One region of the Aquamicrobium lusatiense genome, then DNA from elsewhere that is predicted to be linked to it. Evidence: predicted binding sites of a transcription regulator. Region 1 holds the regulator's gene; each other region holds the start of a gene.
What was found. Region 1 encodes PhoB, which activates phosphate uptake and scavenging genes when phosphate is short. Its sites were predicted from a motif close to TGTCATNNANCTGTCAT; they were not measured.

Region 2: ppk2 (polyphosphate kinase 2) is a predicted target of PhoB. The motif match lies at 1,492-1,508, and genes of this name have one in related genera.
Region 3: HNR59_RS11450 (alkaline phosphatase D family protein) is a predicted target of PhoB. The motif match lies at 2,021-2,037, and genes of this name have one in related genera.

What each region holds. Positions count from the first base shown of each region.
Region 1 is NZ_JACHEU010000001.1:64,908-68,183, forward strand. It holds gene HNR59_RS00390 (ROK family protein) at 1-1,077, shown strand, start outside; gene phoB (phosphate regulon transcriptional regulator PhoB) at 1,064-1,753, opposite strand; gene phoU (phosphate signaling complex protein PhoU) at 1,776-2,483, opposite strand; gene pstB (phosphate ABC transporter ATP-binding protein PstB) at 2,522-3,276, opposite strand, start outside.
Region 2 is NZ_JACHEU010000003.1:89,143-92,418, forward strand. It holds gene HNR59_RS16105 (CYTH and CHAD domain-containing protein) at 1-316, opposite strand, end outside; gene ppk2 (polyphosphate kinase 2) at 471-1,385, opposite strand; gene HNR59_RS16115 (ABC transporter ATP-binding protein) at 1,662-2,468, opposite strand; gene HNR59_RS16120 (ABC transporter ATP-binding protein) at 2,456-3,276, opposite strand, start outside.
Region 3 is NZ_JACHEU010000001.1:2,378,485-2,381,760, reverse strand. It holds gene HNR59_RS11455 (D-lyxose/D-mannose family sugar isomerase) at 1-405, shown strand, start outside; gene HNR59_RS11450 (alkaline phosphatase D family protein) at 436-1,968, opposite strand; gene HNR59_RS11445 (MAPEG family protein) at 2,378-2,800, shown strand; gene rnd (ribonuclease D) at 2,842-3,276, opposite strand, start outside.

The sequences.
Region 1 (3,276 bases):
GATGCCCCTGCCCTCAGACGCGGAAGGCCCCAGATCGGGCTCGAACTCGACCCCGCAGCAGCCAGCGTGGTAACGCTGATGCTGTCCCTCAACAGCCTCTCCGCCGTCCGGCTCGATTATTCGGGAGCTGTTCTGGACGAAGAGCAGTTGCGGCTCGACACGCGCGCCCTCTCCCGCGAGGCACTGATCGGCGAATGCGTGGCAGTGCTTCAACGATGCCTTGCTCACCCCGCAGCAAAGGCTGGCCCGCCATTGCGTATCGTCTTTGCCGTTCAGGGCATTACTGACGCGGAAGCGCGTTCCATGCTGTGGTCTCCGATCACCCCGCACACGGACATCCCCTTCGCCGACATTCTGGAAGCGGAATTCTCTGTTCCCGTAACGGTGGAGAACGACTGCAACATGATGGCCGAGGCGCTGCGCTGGCGCGATCCGGCCCGCTATCGCGACGATTTCATCGCCATATTGCTCTCGCACGGCATCGGCATGGGGCTGGTGCTCAAGGGCGAGATGTTCACCGGCACCCATTCCTCGGGCGTCGAATTCGGACACATGGTCCATAGGCCGGACGGGGCGCTGTGCCGTTGCGGGCGGCGCGGCTGCATCGAAGCCTATGCAGGAAGCTACGCCATCTGGCGCAGCGCCGCCGGCCATGACCAGAACGAGGAGCCCCGGGGCGATATCGGGGAAGCGGAGATGCGGGCGCTGGCGGAAGCGGCCCGGGACCATGAAGGACGCGAGCGCGAGGCGTTCCGCATCGCAGGCGAAGCGCTCGGCTTCGGCCTTGGCAGCCTGTTTGCGCTCATCGACCCTGCCCCGGTGGCATTGGTCGGCCTCAATGCAGCCGCCTTCGACCTGATCGAACCGTCCCTGCGCGATGCCATCGCACGCACTGCCGGCGGCCAGCATTCCGGCTCGATCAGCTTCAGCATCGAGCCGGACCAGATCGCCCTGCTGCGCGAAGGCTGCGCCATGCGCGCGCTGACTTATGTCGATGACCGGATTTTTGCCGGCGGGCGGTCCCTGCAGGACGGCCCGGCCGCGCGTCACTCTTCCCTGCCCGTCACTCTTCCCTGATCGCGTAGCCTGAACCGCGAACGGTGCGGATCACGTCGGGCATGCGGCCGGTGTTGACGGCCTTGCGCAGCCGCCCGACATGCACGTCGACAGTACGCTCGTCGATGTAGATCGTCTCGCCCCAGACATTGTCCAGCAACTGTCCGCGCGAGAAGACGCGGCCGGGATGCTGCATCATGAATTCGAGCAGGCGGAACTCGGTCGGCCCCAGCCGGATCTCGCTCTTCTTGCGATAGACGCGGTGCTGTTCGCGGTCGAGCACGATGTCGCCCACCTTGAGCACAGAGGACAGCACTTCCGGCTTGGCGCGGCGCAGAAGCGCCTTCACGCGCGCCACCAGCTCGGGCATGGAGAAGGGCTTGACCAGATAGTCGTCGGCGCCGGTGGAAAGGCCGCGCACCCGGTCGCTTTCCTCCCCGCGCGCCGTCAGCATGATGATGGGCAGCCGTTCGGTCTGCTCGCGCATGCGCAGGCGCCGGCACAGTTCGATGCCGGAGATCGCCGGAACCATCCAGTCGAGCACCAGAAGGTCCGGCACGTTTTCCTGCAGCCGCAACTCGGCCTCGTCACCGCGCGTGACGATCTCGACCTGATAGCCTTCGGCTTCGAGGTTGTAGCGCAGAAGCACGCCCAACGGCTCTTCGTCCTCAACCACCATGATGCGGGGTGCAATCATGCTTCGTCTCCTCGATCCTGCTTCAAACCGCAGGTGCCGGTATGCCAGTCTCGTCCTGCTTGGGACGATGAGCCGGCAACTGCTCGCCGGTCAGCACATAATAGGCATTTTCGGCAATATTGGTCACGTGGTCGCCAATGCGCTCCAGGTTCTTCGCACAGAAAAGCAGATGCGTGCAGGCCGTGATGTTGCGCGCGTCCTCCATCATGTAGGTCAGCAGTTCGCGGAACACAGAGGTGTATTTGACGTCGACCAGCTCGTCTTCGTCGCGCAGCCGCACCAGCCCTTCCGGGTTGCGCGCGCCATATTCGTCGATGACGCCCTGAACCTGCTCAAGAACCAGTTCGGACATGTCTTCGATGGAGCGGGCGAAAGCGCGCGGCACGCTCGACTGACCGACCGCATCGACGCGCTTGGCGATGTTCTTGGCCAGATCGCCGATGCGTTCGAGATCGCCGGCCATGCGGATCGCGCCCACGATGGCACGCAGGTCCTGCGCCATCGGCTGGCGCTTGCCGATCAGTGTGATGGCGCGGTCGTCCAGACGACGCTGCAACTCGTCCATCACCGCATCCTCGGAGATGACGCGCTGGGCCAGCGCAGTGTCCGGTACGATCAGGCTCTGCGTCGCCTCATCGACCATAGACCCGGCAAGGCTGACCATGTCACGCACCAGCCCTTCGATCTCGCCAAGATCGTCGTCGAAGGCGGTCACCGTATGAGCACCCATTATACGTTCCTCGTCTGTTGGAATGGCCGCAGTAACACTCAGCCGAACCGGCCGGTGATGTAGTCCTGCGTGCGCTTGTCGTCGGGGTTGGTGAACATCTTCTCGGTCGGGCCTTCCTCAACGAGATTGCCGAGATGGAACATGGCCGTGCGCTGCGAGACGCGCGCCGCCTGCTGCATGGAGTGGGTGACGATGACGATGGTGTAGTTCTCGCGCAGCTCGTCGATCAGTTCCTCGACGCGTGCGGTGGCGATCGGATCGAGCGCCGAGCAGGGCTCGTCCATCAGGATCACTTCAGGCGACACGGCGATGGCGCGCGCAATGCACAGGCGCTGCTGCTGACCGCCGGAAAGACCGGTGCCGGCATCATGCAGGCGGTCCTTGACCTCGTTGAAGAGGCCGGCGCGCTTCAGGCTCGATTCCACGATCGCATCCATGTCGGCCTTGCTGCGGGCAAGGCCGTGAATGCGCGGGCCATAGGCAACGTTCTCATAGATCGATTTCGGGAACGGGTTCGGTTTCTGGAACACCATGCCCACGCGCGACCGCAGTTCCACCACGTCGATGTCGCGGTCGTAGATGTCCTCGCCGTCGAGCGTGATCTTGCCCACGACCCGCGCATTGTCGATGGTGTCGTTCATGCGGTTCAGGCAGCGCAGGAAGGTGGACTTGCCGCAGCCCGAGGGACCGATCAGCGCCGTCACCTGATTCTGGCGGACCAGAAGATCCACATCGAACAGGGCCTGCTTGTCACCATAGAAGACGCCGACCTTCTCGCCCCGCATCTTGATGG
Region 2 (3,276 bases), on a different contig from region 1:
CTTTCGCGCCCAGCATGGAGAGGAACGGCAGGGTGTCATCGAAGACCGGCCGATCATCCGGTACGGACCGCTCCCACTCCCGGCGAACAAACATGCCAGCCGCCGGACCTCCGGCCTTCACCGTCTGGATACGCGCGCCGTTCGCCTCCCTGACCCTGAGCGTGAAGCCGGCCGCTGCAAGGTCGTTTCGGGGCGTGTCGAAGTAGATGGCCCGCTGCCGCAGCAGGGATGCCTCCTCTGCGAACGGATCGCAGGCCAGGAAGGCGTCGGCGTTGTCCGGCGTCAGTTCGAGCTTGAGTTCAGTTTCCGGCATCATGCGAGCTGCGCCTTGCTTGACTTGGGATATAGCCCGGACGACAGGCACTGTTGGCGCCCCCACGGGCGGGGCTGCCGCATTATGGACAGGGCCCGGGGCAGGGCGTCAACAGGCGTCGTCCTCCCGGCGCTGACCCCAGCCCCCGGCTTCGCGGTCAGTACTTCTGCGGAACGTAGAGTTCGCCCGGCAGCGTGGCGCGTTCATATTCGGGATTGAACACGCGCTCCGGCAGGCTGATCTCCTCGTGCGGCACCGGCTGATAGGGGATCTGGTTGAGCAGATGATCGATGCAGTTCAGCCGCGCCCGCTTCTTGTCATTGCCTTCCACGATGTACCAGGGCGCTTCGGGAATGCTGGTGCGCTCGAACATCTCTTCCTTGGCCTTGGTGTACTGTTCCCAGCGCACGCGCGACTGCAGATCCATCGGCGACAGCTTCCACTGCTTCATCGGATCATGGATGCGCATCATGAAACGCATCTGCTGCTCTTCGTCGGTGATCGAGAACCAGTATTTGACCAGCCGGATGCCCGAGCGCAGCAACATGCGCTCGAATTCGGGAACGTCGTTGAAGAAGTCCTCGACCTGTTCCGGCGTGGCAAAGCCCATCACCCGCTCGACGCCGGCCCTGTTGTACCAGGAGCGGTCGAAGAGGACGATCTCGCCGCCGGCGGGGAGGTGCGGCACATAGCGCTGGAAATACCACTGCGTCTTCTCGCGGTCGCTCGGCGCCGGCAGGGCCGCCACCCGCACGATGCGCGGGTTGAGCCGCTGGGTGATGCGCTTGATGACGCCGCCCTTGCCGGCGGAATCGCGCCCCTCGAACAGCACGACGATCTTCTCCCCCGAGTGCGATACCCAGTCCTGCAGCTTGATGAGCTCGGACTGAAGCCGGATCAGCTCCAGGAAATAGGTCTGGCGATTGAGGGAGTCGGGGTGCGCCTTCCGGTAGATCTTCGCCAGTTCGGCCGAAAGCGCGGGTTCGGACAGTTCGAGTTCGTAATCCTCGTCGAGGGCGTCCTCCATCTCGGCTCTCAGCCAGGATACCGCGCTGCTGTTGTCGAAATCCATGAAACTCTCCTGGTCCGGATTGGAACGCGATCCGTGCGTGAAGCTCCACCCTGCACCGGATGTCGGAATCTCGCACCTACCGTTCCGGGCCGACTATCATCAGCTGGTTACATGCATATGACGGCTGCGGCCGCCCGCATCGCTGCGGCCGCATTGCGGAGAGAAAGGTCCTCGCGGCTGCGTTGAGCATTTCTGCTTCTCCCAGAAATGCTCTGTCTCTTTGTTTGGGCATGCATTCATGCGACGCCGGATGTCTCCATCCGGCTGCAGGATGCTCTACGCGATGTTCCGGTTGGCGGAACGCTGCTCCAGCTTCGTGGCGCGCAGCAGTTGCTTCGTGTAGGGCTGGGTGGCCTGACCGGAATAGATCTGGTCGCGCATCAGGGTTTCCACCAGCTCGCCCTTGTTGAGCACGATCACACGTGCGCACATATGGGCGATGACGCCGAGATCGTGTCCGACAAACAACATCGTCAGGCCGTGTTCACGGTGGAGTTTTGCGAGCAGGTTCAGAACTTCGGCCTGCACCGATACGTCAAGCGCCGAAGTCGGCTCGTCGAGCAGCAGCACTTCGGGTTCGAGAATGAGGGCGCGCGCAATGGCGACGCGCTGACGCTGCCCGCCTGACAGCTGATGCGGATATCGGAAGCGGAAGCCGAGCGGCAGGCCGACGGAGGCCAGGCTGGCGCGGATCTTCGCCTCGCGGTCGCCTATGCCCTGTATCGCCAGCGGCTCCTCCAGAATCCGCTCGACAGAATGGCGCGGATGCAGCGCCGCGTAAGGGTCCTGAAAGACCATCTGCACACTGCGCGTGTGCCGCTTGTCTCTGGCCCTTGCGGAGGCCGGCATGCCGAGGATTTCCATCATGCCGGCGGCCGGAGCGGTTCCGGTGAGGGCTTTGAGGATCGTGCTCTTGCCGGAGCCGGATTCTCCGATGAGGCCCAGGCATTCTCCGTGTGCGACCGAGAAGCTGACATCGTTCACGACGCGTGCCGAGCCATAGGTGACGCAGAGGTTCTTTACGTCGAGCGCGTTCGCCGGCGCGTTTACAGGGACTGGTCTTGCGTGTTTCATGACAGCCATGCGGGATCGCGTTTCAGGACAGGCAGGGTCTCCACCCTGTGGTCGAGAGGTGGCCGGCAGCCGATGAGGCCGCGCGTATAGGGGTGGGAAGCCTTTGCCAGTTCGGAGGCCGGCAGGGTTTCCATCACCCGGCCGGAATACATCACGACGACCCTGTCGCTGTAGGCGCTGACCAGATCGAGATCATGGCTGATCAGAATGAGCCCCATTCCCCGTTCGACGACGAGGCTTTCGATCAGATCCAGCACTTCGGCGCGCACCGAAACGTCGAGCGCCGAAGTCGGCTCGTCGGCCACCAGCAGGTCGGGTTCGGCGGCGAGCATCATGGCGATCATGATGCGCTGGCCCATTCCGCCCGAAACCTCGTGCGGATAGAGACCGAAGACGCGCTGCGGATTGTCGATGCGAACCTTGTGCAGGAGTTCCAGCGCCCGCTCGCGCGCGGCGCGGCGGGAATCTCCCAGATGCAGCCGGCAGCTTTCGACGATCTGCTGGCCGGCGGTCATGATCGGATTGAGGGATTGCTTGGGATCCTGAAGGATCATCGCCATGCGCTTGCCGCGCAGCCTGGCGAAATCCTTCTCCCTGAGGCCGCGCAGATCGTCGCCCTGAAGGCTGAGCCGGTCGGCCGTCACCTCCGCGGCTTCGGGCAGCAGGCCCATGATGGTGCGCGCCGTCAGTGACTTTCCCGAACCGCTTTCGCCCACGATGGCGAGCTTTTCGCGCCCCATGGAAAAGCTGACGCCGGCCACCGCGGCCACCGGCCCGCGACGGCCCGGAAAGCGTATCCAGAGATTTTCGACCGCGA
Region 3 (3,276 bases), 2.3 Mb from region 1:
CGCAAGGACCAGCTCTCGCCGATGCACCGCCATGTCATCAAGGCGGAGGACATCATCAACCGCGGCGGCGGCAAGCTCGTGCTGGAGCTGTTCATGCCCGACACAGAGGGTGGGATAGATGCACATGCCGAAGTGTCCGTTCCCGTAGACGGAACCATCCGCAGGCTTCCCGCCGGCGGTCTTCTGAAGCTCGATCCCGGTGAGAGCGTGACCTTGCTGCCGGGCGTATGGCACGCATTCTGGGGCGAGGGCGGCGACGTTCTGATCGGCGAGGTCTCCACCGTCAACGACGACCTCACCGACAACATCTTCCGCGACCCCATCGGCCGGTTTTCCGAGATCGAGGAAGATGTGGAGCCGGCTCACCTTCTGGTTTCGGACTATGAGCGCTGGCTGACGCGATAGCACGCATCGCCAGCTTCATTGCCGCGCGCTTTAAGACTTCGCGCCCACCTGACCATTCTCGACAACAAATGTCCTGTCGGTATGGACGGTGCCGCCGGGCTGGTCGGTGCGGTCGATTGCGCGCATCTCTACGTTCAGGCTTTCCGGCGTTACGTCGAAATGCATGTAGCCACGCTTCTGGCTTTCATAGTAGCGAACCTGAGGGTTGGCGGGCAGGGCATCATGCATGGGCCTGGCCAGAGGTTCCGGCCAGAGTGAGCTGATCGAGGTGCCTACGAATTCCGTCATCAGCGACCTGCCTGGCTCCTCGCCCGCGCGGCGGGTGACTTCCGAAATCAGCGTTGAATGAATGTCGCCTGCGATCGAAACCGGATTTGAGACCCTGGAACCTTCAATACGGTCGAGAATGCGTTGCCGGGCGGCCGGATAGCCGTCCCACGACTGCAAATAGCGATACAGCTCGCCTTCGTGATCCATGTCGAAGGTGCTCATCATCACGGTTGAGGCGATGGCGTTCCATTTTGCCTGCGAACCCGAAAGGCGCGCATCCAGCCAGTTTTCCTGCGCGACGCCCAGCATGGAACGTTGCGGATCTTCGGCTGCCTCGCACGGCTTCTGGAACACGCCGAAGGCGAAATCCTTGTCAGATCCGGAAGCGCACACACTTTCCGAATCACGAAACTGGCGGGTATCCGGAATGCTGATCCGCAGCAGGTCGCCAATATCGAGACCCCGCAAGACAGGCATGGTCGGAGCGTGTAGGGCAGGCGCATGGCGCACCGGCTGGAACTCGTACCAGGCATGATACGCGGCGGCGCGATGCGCCAGTTCGCCGGCGTCGCTGGAGTCTTCTGTCAGCGCATCGTGGTTGTCGAGCGTGACCATGAACGGCAATCGCTCGTGCGCGCGCCGCAGAGCCGCATCGGTCTTGTAGAGCGCATGACGACGGCGATAGTCGTCGAGTGTTCTGAGCGGCTTGTCGGTCTCGTGCGTGCGCACACCACCGCGACCGACTTCGTAGATGTAATCGCCCAGATGCAGCACCAGCGAAGAATCGTCGTCGGCCATGCCGTCATAGGCATCGAAGAAGCCGTTTTCCCAGTGCTGGCAGGAGACGACGTTGAACCGAAACCGCGACACCAGCGCATCCGCAGCCGGCAACGTGCGCGTCCGGCCGATGGGGCTCATCTCACCGCCAATGCGAAACGCATACCAGTACCAGCGATCCGGGCGCAGACCCTGAACATCGACATGGACCGAGTGACCATATTCCGGCAAAGCGCTGCCTGTGCCGCTGCAAACGACCTTCGACAGGCGCTCATCCTGGGCCACAATCCATTCCACATCGATCGGCAGTCTGGAGAGGAGTTCGAGATCATCGGCGGCTCTGGCCAGCTTCGTCCATAGCACCACGCTGTTGGCGGTCGGATCGCCGCTGGCCACCGAAAACGGAAAGAGGGACGCCGCAGGCGTTTGGGCGGCGGTGCGGTTCACAAAGACCGCAGGGGCCATGAGAGCCGCTGCCGTACCGGCAATAAACTGGCGTCGTTGAAGAATGGTCATGGGGCTCGCTTTCGGCTGGCAGTTACGCTGCAACGGCACCTAACGCCGCGAGATAACACTCCCATGACAGAGCTGTACGGTGTGTCGTCGATGCAAGAATGTCTCTTGATCTGCCGCCAATTCAATACTTCAGAAAAACATATTTTGAAAATCATAAATCGGATTATCATTCGGAATTTCGTCGGATTTTCATTAATTTTTTCAGTAAAATATAATTATATAAATGAACAATATTTGTTTTACTTTAAAATTCCGTCTTATCAGAATCGGCGGAATACAACGCGCTGAAGGATGAATGAGGATTTCTTTTGCAATCCGGTGAGCTGTGATTAGATGGGGGAAGGCAAACTGAACTATCCTGACACTGGGCATACCAGCCGGGCGCGGCCCGCAACGTGGATTTGACGACATGAACCCGATCGCAATTCTGTGGCCGATGGTGGCGCATTTCGCGCTGGTGGCGATCATGTATGCGTTGCTTGGCATGCGCCGCCGGCAGGCGATGCTGAACGGTTCAGTGGCGCGCGGCCAGTGGAAGCTGCGCTCCGGCGGCGAGCCGGAAGTCAGCGCCGCAGTGTCGAACAACATCATGAACCAGTTCGAGCTTCCGGTGCTGTTCCATGCCGTCTGTCTGGCGCTTTATGTAACGGCGGGCGTGTCATGGATTGCCGTGATACTGGCGTGGCTGTTCGTGCTGCTGCGCTATGCGCACGCGTTCGAACATGTCACCAGCAACCGCGTGTCGCGGCGCGGCATGTTGTTCGGCGGCGGCTTTCTGGTTCTGGTGCTTTTGTGGGCGTGGTTTGCCTTGCATCTGGCCGGAGCTGTCTGAGACAGACCAGACCACCATGCACTGAACCCGGAGTATCCGGCTCAGACTTCCAGCAGCACGATCTTGCGCTTTTCGAACTTGATGGCGATTTCGCCGCGCACAAGACGCAGCGCCTTTTCGCCGAACACCGCCCGTCGCCAGCCCTGCAGCGCCGGTACCTGCGCTTTCTCACCATGAGCGGCGATCTGGTCGATGTCATCGCTCGATGCCAGCACCTTTGCGGCAACGCCTTGCTGTTCGGCGATGATCTTCAGAAGCACTTTCAGCAATTCGGCCGCGGCATTGGTGCCCTCCGGCTGCTGCTGCTGTTTCGGCAGTTTTGGCAATTCATCCTTCGGCACGGCAAGGGCGGCATTCACCGCTCCCAGCAAAGCCACGGCGGTCGATGAGCGCTCCCAGCCCTTGGGAATGGTCCGCAAGCGACCGAGCGCATCACTGTCGCGCGGGGCCTGCTGGGCGATCTCGTAAATGGCGTC